2 regions of the Kitasatospora sp. NPDC058162 genome follow, and region 1 is predicted to be linked to the other one. Evidence: riboswitches for the same ligand, from Rfam matches in the RefSeq annotation. Region 1 holds a riboswitch; the other holds the start of a gene.

Region 1 (7,054 bases):
GGTGAGCCCGCCGCTGGTCAGGGTCAGCCCGGACAGGGTCGGCGAGAGGCCGCGCTGGGTGGTCATCATCAGCGGGACGAAGGCCTCGGCCCCGAGGAAGGCCCCGGCCGCCAGCCCGCGCAGCAGGATCACCGTCGGCAGCCCGCGCCCGGCCCGCAGGGTCCGCTTCGGCAGCAGCCCCAGGACGGCCGGCGCCAGCAGCGCCGCCCCGGCGATCCCGGGGACCAGTCCGACCAGGTCCCGCCGCTGGCCGGCGTACTGCAGCAGACCGGCGCCGACCGCCGCCATCGCGGCCAGCAGGGTGCGGCGGCGGTCGAACCCGGCGCCCTTGAGCACCGGGTGCTCCCGCTCGGAACGGGCCAGCGCCGGGCCCATGACGGCCAGCGGCAGCAGGATCAGCACCGGCACGGCCAGGAACACCCAGCGCCAGCCGAGGTGCTGGGTGACGGCCCCGGAGACCAGCGGCCCGACGATCGAGGGCAGCACCCAGGCCGAGGAGAAGGCGGCGAACACGGCCGGCCGCAGCCGCTCCGGATAGGCCCGGCCGACCACCACGTAGAGCGCGACGATCACCAGCCCGCCGCCCAGCCCCTGGATCGCCCGCCCGGCCACGAACACCCACATGCCCGGCGCCGTCCCGGCCACCACCAGGCCCGCGCCGAACACCGCGATGCCGGTGAACAGCGGCTGCAGCGGGCCGCGCCGGTCGCACCACTGGCCGGAGACGACCAGCGCGAACAGCGTGGTGGTGAAGTAGCCGGAGAACGCGAAGGCGTACAGCCCCAGGCCGTTCAGCTGCCGGGCCGCGGTCGGCATCGCGGTGTTGACGGCGGTCGCCTCGAAGGCGATCACCAGGACCACCGACACGATCCCGAGCGTCAGGGCCCGGAAGCGGCCGCTCATGACCCCGCCGCCGGGGTCAGGCTCGGAGGGTACGGGGCCGGAGGGTATCGAGGGGGAGTCGACCGAGGTGGGGGAGGCAGTGGTCATACGTAACATCGTAAGAGCCGACTGCCCCGTTGACTCCTGACCGCAGTCCCTGACCGGATCCGTCGCAGGCCCTAGGACCGGGCCCCGGACCGGGCGTCAGTGCAGCACCTTGAGCCCCACCACACCGCAGACGATCAGCAGCAGACAGCCGATCCGGGCCATGGTCACCGCGTCCCCCAGGACGGCCATCCCGTAGAGCGCGGTGCCGACCGCGCCGATGCCGACCCAGACCGCGTAGCCGGTGCCGATCGGGATGGTGCGCATCGCGTAGGCCAGCCCGCCCATGCTGAACAGCAGCGCGACGCCGAAGACGAGGCTGGGAACGAGGCGGGAGAAGCCCTTGGACGATTCCAGGGCCACCGCCCAGACGGTCTCCAGGAGACCCGAGACGAGCAGAACGAGCCAAGCCATGACGGCCGTACCTCCGCAGTCCACAGCGGCCGGATTGCCGCTGAACTGCGTCGTCTTGTCGTCACCGGGTACGACGCGCTCGTCCGGGGTGGCGGGGAAATCAGCCACCGACTTCGACGGTAGCACACCTTGCCATACAGAATTTACACAACGTCATTGACCCCGCACGGGCCGTCCGCCATCCTGAATTCACTGGCCGTGTGCCCGAGTGGCTCAGGGAATCGTCTGCAAAGCGATGTACGCGGGTTCAATTCCCGCCACGGCCTCGGAAAGGGAATTGCCGGTCGACTTTCGGTCGACCGGCAATTCCGCGTTCCGTATTCCGCGTTCCGCATTCCGTTTCCGGCCGCCGCGCCGGGCGGCGGCCGGTCGGTGCCCGGCTCAGGCCGTGACGGCGTCCTCCGCGCGGATCGGCAGCCGGCCGACCGGCAGGCCGGTGGCGGCCCGGACGGCGGCGGCGACGGCCGAGGGGGCGACCACCGCGGGCACGGCGCTGACCGCCTTGGCCCCGAAGGTGGCGACCACGTCCCGTTCCTCCAGCAGTGCGGCGATCCGCACCTCCGGGGTGTCCAGCGAGGTCGGCAGCCGGTAGCCGGTGAGCGAGGGGTTGCCCAGCACCCCGCCGGTGGTCTGCAGGTCCTCCATCAGCGCCAGGCCCACGCCCTGGGCCACGCCCGCCTCGATCCGGTCCTCGATCTGGCGCGGGTTCAGCGCCCGGCCGACGTCCTGGGCGACGGTCATCTCGACCACCCGGACGGCCCCCAGCTCGATGTCCACGTCCACCACCGCGCGCATCGCGCAGAAGGAGATGGAGACGAAGGCGTCGCCGTGCCCGGACTCGTCCAGCGGCTCGGTCGGGTGCGGGCGGCACTGCGCGGTGGCCCAGAGCTCCTTGCCCTCCAGCGCCTCCGCGACCGGCATGCCGAGCACCCCGTCGTAGGAGGTGATCTTGCCGTCGGCGATCTGCAGCAGCTCCACCGACATCCCGAAGTTGGCCGCGATCGGCTGCAGCAGCTGGTGGCGCACCATCAGCGCGGCCCGCTCGACCGCGCCGCCGGAGACCCAGGTGTGCCGGCCCCGGGCGGCGGGCCCGGCGATCGACTGGTCGCTGTCGGCCGGCGCGATGTAGACCTCGCTGACGCCCAGTACGGTCTGCACGATCTGCCGGGCCAGCGTGGCGAAGCCCTGCCCGGCGTCGACGGCCGCGCAGATCACCGTGGCGTGGTCGCCGCTGACCCGCACCGTGGCGGTGGAGACCTCGTCCTCGCCCTCGGCGCCCAGCATGTGCACCATGCCGACGGCGTAGCCGATCCCGCGCCGCACGGCGGACGGGTCGCCCGCCCCGCCGGGACCGCCCGGCAGCAGCCACTCGGCGTCCGGGTCGTCCACCGGCAGGGCCGGCAGCGGCTCGGCGGCCACCGCGTCCAGCAAGGCTTTCACCGGGGCCGGGCAGGTGACGGCCTGTCCGGTGGGCAGCGGGTCGCCGGTGGACATCGCGTTGCGGCGGCGGATCTCCACCGGGTCCACGCCCACCCGGGCGGCCAGCTGGTCCAGCTGCGACTCGTAGGCGAAGCAGGCCTGGAGCGCGCCCTCGCCGCGCATCCGCCCGGCCGGCGGGTTGTTGGTGCGCACCGCCCAGGCGTCCACGAACACGTTCGGGCAGACGTACGGGCCGACCGAGAAGGCCGTCGCGGCGGCCAGCGCCTCGGCGGAGACGTCCGCGTAGGCGCCGCCGTCCAGCAGGATCTGCGCCTCCACCTTCACCAGGGTGCCGTCGGCGTCGGCGTGGTGGCGGTAGCGCAGCAGCGCGGGGTGGCGCGAGGCGTGGGTGTGGAAGGACTCCTCGCGGGTGAGGGTCATCTTCACCGGGCGGCCGGTGCGCAGCGCCAGCAGCGCCAGGGTGACCTGGAAGGAGAGGTCCTCGCGGTCGGTGGTGGCGCCGGGCACGCCGGTGACCACCAGGCGGACCCGGTCCGGCTCCAGGCCCAGGCAGGCGGCGGTGCGGTCACGGTCGCCGTGCGGGTCGGTGGAGGACAGGTGCAGCTCGACGCCGCCGTCCGGGCGCGGCACGGCCAGCCCGGCCTCGGCGCCGAGCGGCGCCGGGTCCTGTCGGCCGACCTGGTAGAGGCCCTCGACGATGATCTCGCCGGCCGCGTCCGGGTCCCCGGTGCGCAGCGGCAGGTGGCGGAACAGGTTGCCGTCCGGGTGCAGCGCCGGCGCGGTGAAGGACTGCTCGGGGTCGGTGACCGCCTCCAGCGGCTCGTAGTCGACCGCGATCAGGCCGACGGCCAGCCGGGCGGTGTCGGGGTGGTCGGCGGCGACCGCGGCGATCGGCTCGCCGTGGTGGCGCACCACCCCGGCGGCCAGCACCGGGCGGTCGGCGACGATCGGGCCGGCCGGGGCGCCGTCCGGCAGGCCGTCCGGGCCGGGCGGCAGGTCGGCGGCGGTGACCACGGCGTGCACCCCGGGCAGGGCGAGCGCGGCCGAGGTGTCGATGCCGCGGATCCGGGCGTGCGGGTGCGGCGAGCGCAGCACCGCGCCCCACAGCAGCCCCTCGGCCCACAGGTCGGCCGCGTACGGGTAGATGCCGAGCGCCTTGGGCAGCGCGTCGCTGCGCAGCGGGGAGCTGCCGAGGCCGAACGGCTCCGGTGCGGCGCCGCCCTCGCCGGCGTCCTGCTGGAGTGCTGCGCCGATGTCGGTAGGCGACGTCATGATGCGTGGTCGTCCTCGGGGAGCCGGATGCCGTGGGCGGGGGTGGCGCCGTAGGGGACGCCGGTCGGGACGCCGGCCTCGGCCGGGGCGCCGTGCGGGTCCGCGTACGGGGTGCCGTGCGCGGGCGTGCCGTCGTGGGCGGTGCCGGGCAGCGGGGTGCCGTGCGCGGGGGTCGGCTCGTAGACCGGGGCGTCGTAGCCGGTGTCGTAGCCGGGGTGCTGCTGGTGGCCGTCCGGGTAGCCGGCCGGCACGTAGGTGCCGTGCGCCGGGGTGGCCTGGTAGGTCTGCTCGGGGTAGCCCTGCGGCGGGTAGTACACCTGGTCGCCGGCGGCCTGGGCGGGGATGCCGGGCTGCATCCCGGTCAGCGCGGAGGTGTCGTACACGCCGGTGTCGTAGCCCGCGTCGCCGTACGGCTGCTCGGCCGGGGCCGGGGCCTGGGCGGGCACGGGGGCGGGCTCGACGGGCGGCTGCGGGACGTGCTCGATCCAGGCGTCGGCGTCGGTGTAGACCGGCGGTTCGACGACGGGCTCCGGCTCGGCCGCGGCGGGCCGGTCGGCGGGCGCGGCCCCGGCCTCGGCGGCCGGTTCGGCGGTGTTCGCCCCGGCGGCCGCGGCGGCGGCCTCCTCGGCTTCCTCGACCTCCAGCGCCCGGGCGTCCGCGACGGTCTGGACGGCGGCCAGCACGCCGCGGTAGCCGGTGCAGCGACACAGGTTGCCGCACAGCGCCTGCCGGGCCTCGACCTCGGTGGGCCGGTGGTTGCGCTGGAGCAGGTCGTGCACGGCCATCGCCATGCCGGGGGTGCAGTAGCCGCACTGCACGGCGCCGGAGGCGGCCAGTGCCTGCTGGACGTCGCTCGCGCCGCCGCCGGCCGACAGGCCCTCGACGGTGTTGATCTCGCTGTCGGCGGCCAGCGCGGCGGGCACCAGGCAGCCGGCCACCAGCTGGCCGTCGACCTGCACCGAGCAGGCCCCGCACTCGCCCTGCTCGCAGCCGTCCTTGGCACCGGCCAGGCCGAGCCGCTCGCGCAACACGTAGAGCAGGCTCTCGCCGATCCAGGCGTCGGTGACGGGCCGTTCGAAACCGTTGACCCGCAGCGTGTAGGAGGCGCACGGGCGCAGCTCCCGGCTGACCTGCGGGGTGAGGCCGAGCGGGTCGGCGTCGAGGGTCTCGATGGGGTCTGTGGTCACTTCAGCGCCCTTCCCAGTGCCCGTCGGGCCAGCACCGATACGGTACGCCGCAGCCGAACGGCCGCCGCGGTCGGCCCCTCGGTCACGGCCTCCCAGGCGCCCTCGGCGCCGTAGTTGTCGGGGACGCAGGCGGCGGCGACGTACTCGCCGAAGGCGGCGCCCGCGGCCGGGTCGATCTCCCGGCTGCCGTCCCAGTCGATGCAGCCGGCCACCCAGGCCTCGGCCTCCAGCGGGCGCAGCGGCACCGGGGCGACGGCCCCGACGGCGCAGCGCACGGCGCGCCGGGCCGGGTCGAGGACGAGCGCGACGGAGGCGGTGGCGCGGGCCGGGCCGCTGCGGCCGGTGGCCTTGAGGAAGACCTGGGGGGCGTGCAGCAGCGGGACCCGCACCCAGGTGAGCAGTTCGCCGGGGCGCACCGGGTCGAGGCCGGTGAGCAGGTGACTGACCGGTACCTCGCGGCTGGCGCCGGCCCGGGCCAGGGTGACGCTGGCCTCCAGGGCGGCGAGCACCGGGAGGGTGTCGCCGGCCGGGGCGGCGGTGACGATGTTGCCGCCGAGGGTGCCGACGTTGCGGACCTGCGGCGGGCCGGCGGTGCGGGCGGCGTCGGCGAGGGCGGGGATGAGCGCGGCGAAGTCGGGGCGGTCCATCCGGGCGTGGGTGAGTCCGGCGCCGAGCACCGCGGTGCCGCCGTCCTCGTAGCGCCAGCCGCGCAGTTCGGTGATCCGGCCGAGGCCGACCAGGGCGGCGGGGCGCAGCCGTCCGGCGTTGACGGCTTCCATGAGGTCGGTGGCTCCGGCCACCGGTACCGCGGCCGGGGCGGCGGCCAGCGCGTCGACGGCCTCGTCGAGCGAGGCCGGCAGCATGATCGTCCGGTTCACCTGGGTCCCACCGTGCTCCACTTGCTCATCGATCGCCAGCCGCCCGCGGCCGTGGCCGCACTGTCCGCGTCAGCAGCCCGGCCTGGCCGTAGGGTACGGGCGATCGGGCCGGGTTGGGCAACTCTGGCACACAATGCTCGATGATCATTTCGGGACCGGTGAACGGGACTGCCCGATTGGGACGGATACCGGGCGGTATCTGCCCCGACCCGAACAGGGCCGGGACAGATGTTCATCTCTTCTTGACGTCAGATGACCGTCCATAAGTTCCCGACGGACACATCAGCGCACCGCCCGCACCGCCTCAGCGCACCGGCGGCGGCCCCTCGATCGGCCGCCCCGCCACCCCCGGCCGGCGCTGCCAGGGGTGCGGCCCGTCGGCCGGGCGGTACTCGACCCCCAGCGCGTCCAGCACCGCCAGGTGGCCGCGCAGCCGCCGCTCGAAGTCGGCGTAGTCGCGCTCGGCCGGCACGGTCGGCAGCGCGGACCAGGCGACCTCGGCGAAGGCGACCAGCCGGGGGAAGACCCGGTAGTCGATGTCCCGGGCGCTGTCCGTGAACTCGCTCCACAGGTTGGCCTGGGTGCCGATGACGCGCCGGGCCGCGTCCCCGTCCAGTTGCTCCGGCACGGGCTCGAAGCGGTAGACGTCCTCCAGCGTGCGCACGAAGCCGACCGGGATCGGCTCGTCCGGGCCGTCCGCCTGCCGGTGGTCGAAGTAGACGTGCTGCTCGGGGCACATCACCACGTCGTGCCCGGCCTTCGCGGCGGCGATCCCGCCCCCGAACCCGCGCCAGGAGGAGACCGCCGCGCCGGGGGCCAGCCCGCCCTCCAGGATCTCGTCCCAGCCGATCAGCCGGCGGCCGCGCCCGGCCAGCC
Region 2 (7,054 bases), on a different contig from region 1:
TGCTCACCTACGCCCTCGGCTTCGGCCCGGCCCACGGCTGGGCCGCCCCGTCCGTCTGGATCGGCGGACTCGCCGGAACAGTCCTGCTGGGGCTCGCCGTACGGAACCAACTCCGCGCGCCCGAACCGCTGGTGGACCTGCGGCTGCTCGCCGACCGGTCCTACGGCGCGGCGAGCTGGCTGGCCCTGCTCACCTCGGCCGGACTGATGGGCGCCCTCTTCGTCCTGCCCCTGCTCTACCAGGCCGCCCGCGGCGCCACGGCCCTGGACGCCGGGCTGAGCGTCTTCCCGGAGGCGATCGGCCTGATGGCCGCCTCCCAGGTGGTCGACCGGCTGCTCCCCAGGCTCGGCCCGCGCCGCCTCGCCCTGCCCACCCTGCTACTGGCCGCGGCGATCCTCGCCGCGCTGGGCTTCGCCGAGAACCCCTGGGCTGTCCGGGCGTTGATGTTCGCGGTCGGACTGGTGCTGGGCACCGCCGTGCTGACCGTCCAGATCGCCGGCTTCGCCGAGGTCCCACCGCCCGCGATGGGCCGGGCGATGGCCCTGTTCACCATCCTGCGGACCCTCGGCGGGGCCGTCGGCATCGCCGCCACGGCCGCCCTGATCGGCGCCCTCACCGACGGCGCCGACCCCACCCCCTACCGGGCCGCGTTGGCCCTCACCGCCACCCTCGTCGCCGTCGGCGCCCTGCTCGCCCTGCGCCTGCCCGCCCGACCCGCCCGACCCGTCACACCCTGAGGCTCAGGCCGTCCGGCCGGGCGCGGCCACCGCCGCCCGGCCGGACCACCACACCGACCCGAGCAGGAACAGCCCGGGCGCGATCCCCGCCACCAGCGCGACCACGGCCGCCGGGGCCCCGCCGAAGGCCAGCACCAGCCCGAGTGCGCCGCAGACCGCCATCCCCGTGGCGAGTGTGTGCAGCGAAGGCCGGTGCCAGGCCACCGCGAGACCGTAGAAGTGCACGCCGACCACGAGGGCGAGCCACCCCACCGTCGCCTGCGGCGTGTGCAGCACCCGGTTGATCACCGCCAGCCCGGTAGCGACCGCCACCACCTCGGCCACCACGATCAGCCAGTACCGCCCCCCGAAACTCGTGCCCGTGGGCTCGCCACCGGTCTCGGCCGCCTGCGCGCCGCGCCGACGGCCGAAGAAGACCAGCCCGAGGAACGCGGCCAATCCGATCACCCGCAGCGCAACCCCCACCCCCGACGGCAACGCCCCCGCATTCGCCTCGATGAACACGAGCCCGAACCCGGCCCCGATAAGCCGCCCCACCTGATCTCTGGTCATGCCGGACAGCATCCCAGTCGAACGTACATTCGGTCGGGCGGGAGGCCCTCCTTGACCTGCCCTTACTCTCGTACGGGGGCTGGAGCACCGGAGGAGATCGCATGAATCCCGAGCACTACCGCCTCCTCCAAGAGGCCCGACGCAGCCTCCCGGACGGCTACAAGGTCGAGCTGTCCGGCGATCTCATCGTGGCGCAGGCGCCGCCCTCATCGATTCATCAGCTGAACCTCGCGGTGGTGCAGCGCCAGTTCGAGACACACTGCCCTTCCGGCTACTTCCCGACCGGCAACAGCGACCTTTCGTCGCCCGAGGTCGGTGCGGTTCGCAATCCCGACCTGACCTACCTGCCCGAGGACGTGATCAACCTGCCGGGGCACGACATTCCCGCAGACCTCGCCCTGATCGCGGTCGAGGTCGTCTCGCCGTCCAACCCCGACAACGACTGGACGGGAAAGGCGCGCGACTACCCGCGCATGGGCTTCCCGCTCTATCTGATCATCGACCCGGGCCAGAAGACCGTGACCCTGTTCTCGGACCCGAACCGCGACCGCTACCGCACCCGCACCGAGCGGGAGTTCGGCGAGTCGATTCGCATCCCTGAGCCGTTCGGTTTCGACCTGGACCTGGCGAGGCTGGTCCCGTACCGGGACTGATACCCCTTCACCCGTTGGCGGGAACTTGGTGGGGCGGCGCCGCGCGGCGGGCGGGGTGGTACTGCATTGGGCTGACACCTTGCAGGCTGACGCCCGGATCCAGGCCACTCTTGGAGGTACCTCATGACCGTTTCGCTTCCCGAGCTCACCGGGGACTACGTCCTCGACCCCGCGCACTCCCGGATCGGCTTCGTCGCGCGGCACGCCATGGTGACGAAGGTGCGGGGCTCGTTCGGGCAGTTCGAGGGCAGCGCCCACCTGGACGGAGCGGACCCGGCGCGGTCGACCGGCCAGGTGGTGATCAAGGCGGAGAGCATCGACTCCGGGGTCGAGCAGCGCGACCAGCACCTGCGGACCAACGACTTCCTGGACGCCCCCAACTTCCCCGACATCACCTTCCGTTCCACCTCCGTCGAGGTGGGCTCCGACTCCGAGTACCGGGTGACCGGTGACCTCACCATCAAGGACACCACCCGCCCGGTCACCATCGACTTCGAGTACACCGGCAACGCCGTGGACCCGTACGGCAACCTGCGGGTGGGTCTGGAGGGCTCGGTGACGATCAGCCGCAAGGAGTTCGGGGTGACCTGGAACGCGGCGCTGGAGGGCGGCGGCGTGCTGGTCGGCGACAAGGTGGTGCTGGAGTTCGACATCTCCGCCATCAAGCAGAGCTAGCGACGCCGGCAGGGCCGAACGGCTGCCGTCAGCCGTTCGGCCAGAGGATCAGGTCGTCCAGCGCGTGCCGGCGCGGCCGGTCGCCCAGTTCGGTGAGGGCGGCGCGGATGCGGTGCAGGTGGTCGACGGTGAGCTGGAGCGGGGGCTCGTCGGGCTGGTAGGTGGTGCGGATCGGGTAGTCGACGCCCGGTTCGCGGGTCATCTCGATGTGGCAGCCGAGGACGTACGTGACGGGGCGCTCGCCGGTGAACGCGATCAGGCGCTCGACGGTGCGGCCGAAGGCGGGCCAGTCGTCGATGTAGAGCCGGCCGGGGTAGACGGTGTCGCCGGTGAGCAGGAAGCCCGTCCACGGGTCGTAGTAGGTGACGGCGGCCTCGTGGTGTCCGGGGGTGGCCAGGCATTCCAGCACCCGTCCGCCGCCGAGGTCGATGCGAGCGGTGGCCTCGGGGTCCCGGTCGAAGCCGAAGTACGCCCAGGCGGTGGGGAGATCGGAGCCGATCAGGGTGGTGGCGGGCCGGTCGGCGAACTGTCCGTCGCCCGCGATGTGGTCGCCGTGCGGGTGGGTGTGGAGCACCAGCAGCCGGTAGTCGTCCCGGGGGTTGCGGGCGAGCCACTTCGCGATGAGATCGTCGACGGTCTCCCGCAACGGGAAGTACTCGGGCTGGGACGTGGCCCCGGTGTCGATCAGCACGGCCCGCTCCGCCCCGAAGAGCAGGAACAGGAACGGCGCCTCGTAGTGGACCGCCTTGTTCTGCCGCAGGATGACGGTGTGCTCGTCGTACGCGTGGACCTGGATCTCCGGGTCCACGTTGTGCTTCGCGGACGGCGAGCCGTGGATCCACGGTACGTCCAGCGGACGGGCGATCGGTGCACCGGCGGCGGTCATGACGACTCCCTGGGTGCGTCGTCTTGACGGGCCGGGTACGGCGCACATCTCGTCCGGGGCCGGCGCCGTCGCGCTGCCGTCGGTGACGCTAGCACGAGGCCTACCCGGTGGCCTCAGCCCGCGTCGGGAGAAGCGCTTCGGGCGAACAGGAGGAAGTCGGCCCAGGCCTCGGGAGCGAAGGCGAGTTGGGGGCCGGCCTTGTCCTTGGAGTCGCGGACGTGGACGTCAGCGGGAGTGATGGCGATCTCCACGCAGGCGCCGCCTTCGGTGCCGCTGTGGCTGGACTTGAACCAGGCCAGTTCGGTGCTCATAGTTCCTCCGCCAGTTTGGCGATGAATTCAGCGGAGGCCTCAGGGCTGAGGGCCCGCTGGAGGATCATCGCATGCCGCTGGCTCAGGAGGGCGACCTTCTCCGGGGCGGAGTGGAGCAGGCCCATTGCTTGCCCCTCCTCGTATGCGAGGCGCTGATGTTCGGCGCTGTCGAGCAGAATGAAGGGGCCGTTCAATCCCGCGTGTGCGCCGGCACTGGGCACGACCTGGATGACGATGTGGCGTGCTTCATCAACGGCCAGCAGGTGAAGGAGCTGGCACTTGTGAGCTTCACTCGTGCGTAGTGGGTTCCGCACCGCAGCTTCACCGATCAGGAAGTTGAACGACTTGGTCTGCGTCTTCAACACTGTCTGACGCGCGAGGCGGGCTGCGACGCGCTCCTCGATGGTCTCGTCATCGAGTGGCGGCCAGTTCGCGCTGAGAAGCGCCCTTGCGGTCTCCTCGGTCTGGAGAAGTCCCGGGATGAGTAGCGTCTCGAACCAGTGGATGACGACGGCCTCGGCCTCGTACCGCATGTAGTCTTCGGCGAAATGGGGATACTTCTCCGGCTTCAGGAACTGCGCTCCTGCTACCAGAATCCCCTTCGCTTCGCACAGTTCGTCGGCCACCTGCAAGAGATGCAGCGATGGCTTCCGCCGCCCGGCCTCCATGGATCGCAGGCTCTCGTAGCTGTAGCCGGCCTCGGTGGCCAGCTGCTCGCGCGTGACTCCGGCGCGAGCGCGCCAGAGCTTGATCTGGTCGCCGCAGTACTGCCACGCCATCGGCGGAGGCGTGGCGGACGAGGACGCGTTCATCGCTGACCTCCGAGGTCATCCGGTGTGGGCTCCGACGTTAGGTGCCGGGCGGCTCGGAGGTGTGCGAATTGGTCGAAACCATCCCTACGGGTGACCCCAGCAGATGCGCGAGGCCGTCGGCCAGGCCGCCGCGCCAGCAGGCGTAGTCGTGGCCGCCGTTGAACTCGCGGTACTCGACCTCGTAGCCGCGGGCCGTCAGTACGTCCCGCAGGTGGCGGTTCTGGGTGAGCAGCATCCACTCCTGGAGGCCGACTTCGAGGTAGAGGCGGGCCGCGCGCCGCGGTTCGGCGGCGTACTGCCGGGTGAGCCATTCGCTGCCGGCGTCGAACTCGGTGCCGTCCGGCCACCAGAAGGAGCCGGACTGGGAGAGTGCGTTGCCGAAGTGCTCGGGGCGTCGGAAGGCGGCGAAGGCGGCGGTCAGGCCGCCCGCGCTCTGGCCGGCGATGACGGTCCGGCGCGGATCGTCGGTGGTGCCGAACTCCCTTGTGGCCCAGGGGAGGAGGCGGTCGGCGAGCAGGTCGACGAAGGCCGGGTTGCAGCTCAGGTCCTCGGGGCGTCCCGGCCCCATGGTGTGCACCAGCAGGGCGACGGTGGGCGGGATCGCGCCGTCGGCGGTCAGGTTGTCGAGGGTGTCGCCGACGGACAGCGTCTCGCCCCACATCTCGCCGTCGAGCAACACCGCCACTGGGTACGGGCCGAGGCGGGGGTCGTGTCCGGCCGGGAGGTGGACGTCCACCCGCCGGCCGGCCACTGTACGGGGGAGCGTCCGCCCGCGCGGCACGCCCTCGCGCCGCCGGACGTATGGCTGAGCGGGGGCCTCCGGCAGGCTGAGCACCGAGGAGGGGTGGCGTCCGTCGCGGGCGGGGAGGCGGGGTTCGGTGTCGTGCGGGTCGGGGCGGGCGTGGTCGAGGACGTGCAGCCAGTCGGCCCGGGTGGTGCCGGGGGTGTCGCCCTGGAACGGGTGGAACTGGTAGGAGGCGCGGTGGTCGGCGCGCAGCCGGTGGGTGAGTTCCCATCGGTCGTTCTGACAGATCATCAAGTGTGGTGTCAGGTCCCCGGCGTGCCGGTCCTTGTCGGTGACGGTGTGGACCAGGGCGAGCACGCCGTCGCAGTCCTGCGCGGTGGAGACGAGGGTGACCAGCCGGTACGCGGGGTCGTCCGGGTCGGTGGCGATGAGGGGAGAGTTGTTCAAGGTCCGTACTCCTCAGTCAGGTTGAGCGGCGCCCGAGCAGCACCCAGAGCAGGAAGGGGCCGCCGAGCACGGTGGTGACGATGCCGACGGGGATCTCCACCCCGCCGATCAGCACCCGGCCGAGGGTGTCGGCGAGCACGACGAGCAGCGCGCCGGTGAGCGCGGAGCCGAGCACCGGCACCCGGGTCGGTCCGGCCAGTCGTGCGGCCAGTACCGGCGCGGCGAGGGCCACGAAGCCGACCGGCCCGCACACTCCGACGGCGAGCCCGGCGAGGGCCACGGCGAGCAGCAGGCAGGCGAGCCGGACCCGCCCGGGGTCGACGCCCAGCGAGGCGGCCACGCTGTCGTCGAAGCGCAGCACCGCCAGCCGTCGGGCGACCACCAGGGCGGTCGGCACCAGCACGGCGAGCCCGATCAGTGTGGGCGTGGCGATGGCGTAGTCCCGCCCGTTGAGGCTGCCGGAGGTCCAGACGTACAGCGAGCCGGCGGAGTTGAGCGAGCGACGGGCCAGGGCGACCTGGATGACCGCCGAGGCGAGCGCCGACATGGCGAGTCCGACGACCAGTACCCGGTAGCCGCGGGCGCCGAGCCCGCCGGAGACGAGGGTGACGACCAGCACGGCGGCCAGCGCGCCGAGCGGTCCGGCCCACCAGGCGCCGAAGGTGCCGGAGGCGGTGGCGGAGATCAGCACGGCGGCGGTGGCGCCGTCGTTGACGCCGAGGAGTTCGGGGGTGGCGAGCCGGTTGCGGGCGAGGGTCTGGGTCAGGCAGCCGGCGAGTCCGAGGGCGGCTCCGGCGGCGAGTCCGGCGACGATCCGGCCGAGGCGGAACTTCTGCACCAGCAGGACGTCCAGCCGGTCGCCGTAGCCGAACACGGCCTGGAAGGTCCGGCCGAGGCCGAGTTCGCTCTGCCCGGCGTGCGCGGAGACGACCACGGCGGTGAGCAGCGCGGCGGCCAGCCCGAGTCCGGCGAGCAGGGGCCGGCGCGGGACCAGCAGGGACCAGGTGCCGTAGCGGAGCGCCGGATCCGGCCGCACCGGGCGTGGTTCGGACCGCTGGACGGGTGGGGCTTCGGAGGCGGGGTCGGTGAGCGCGAGGGCGGCGGAGCGGCGGGAGCGGACGATGGCGATCAGCGCCGGGGCGCCGACCAGGGCGACGATCACCGAGACCGGCGCCTCGAAGGGCCGGGCCACCACCCGGGCGAGCACGTCCGCGCCGGTGAGCACGGCGGCGCCGA

What was found. Region 1 has a riboswitch for guanidine ahead of ACFVXG_RS23645 (DMT family transporter). Riboswitches for the same ligand answer to the same signal wherever they lie in the genome.
Positions count from the first base shown of each region.
Region 2: linked by a shared signal. The riboswitch ahead of ACFVXG_RS04400 (MBL fold metallo-hydrolase) and the one ahead of ACFVXG_RS23645 (DMT family transporter) in region 1 are both predicted to bind guanidine.

Region 1 covers NZ_JBHVUS010000013.1:51,862-58,915, reverse strand. Annotated here, with positions in the region: gene ACFVXG_RS23650 (MFS transporter) at 1-990, opposite strand, end outside; gene ACFVXG_RS23645 (DMT family transporter) at 1,087-1,401, opposite strand; guanidine-III (ykkC-III) riboswitch at 1,446-1,512, opposite strand; tRNA gene ACFVXG_RS23640 (tRNA-Cys) at 1,596-1,667, shown strand; gene ACFVXG_RS23635 (xanthine dehydrogenase family protein molybdopterin-binding subunit) at 1,783-4,113, opposite strand; gene ACFVXG_RS23630 (2Fe-2S iron-sulfur cluster-binding protein) at 4,110-5,300, opposite strand; gene ACFVXG_RS23625 (xanthine dehydrogenase family protein subunit M) at 5,297-6,163, opposite strand; gene ACFVXG_RS23620 (beta-N-acetylhexosaminidase) at 6,483-7,054, opposite strand, start outside.
Region 2 covers NZ_JBHVUS010000002.1:190,337-197,390, forward strand. Annotated here, with positions in the region: gene ACFVXG_RS04380 (DHA2 family efflux MFS transporter permease subunit) at 1-737, shown strand, start outside; gene ACFVXG_RS04385 (hypothetical protein) at 741-1,301, opposite strand; gene ACFVXG_RS04390 (Uma2 family endonuclease) at 1,391-1,942, shown strand; gene ACFVXG_RS04395 (YceI family protein) at 2,066-2,617, shown strand; gene ACFVXG_RS04400 (MBL fold metallo-hydrolase) at 2,646-3,503, opposite strand; guanidine-III (ykkC-III) riboswitch at 3,516-3,576, opposite strand; gene ACFVXG_RS04405 (DUF397 domain-containing protein) at 3,617-3,814, opposite strand; gene ACFVXG_RS04410 (Scr1 family TA system antitoxin-like transcriptional regulator) at 3,811-4,626, opposite strand; gene fes (enterochelin esterase) at 4,664-5,818, opposite strand; gene fhuB (Fe(3+)-hydroxamate ABC transporter permease FhuB) at 5,835-7,054, opposite strand, start outside.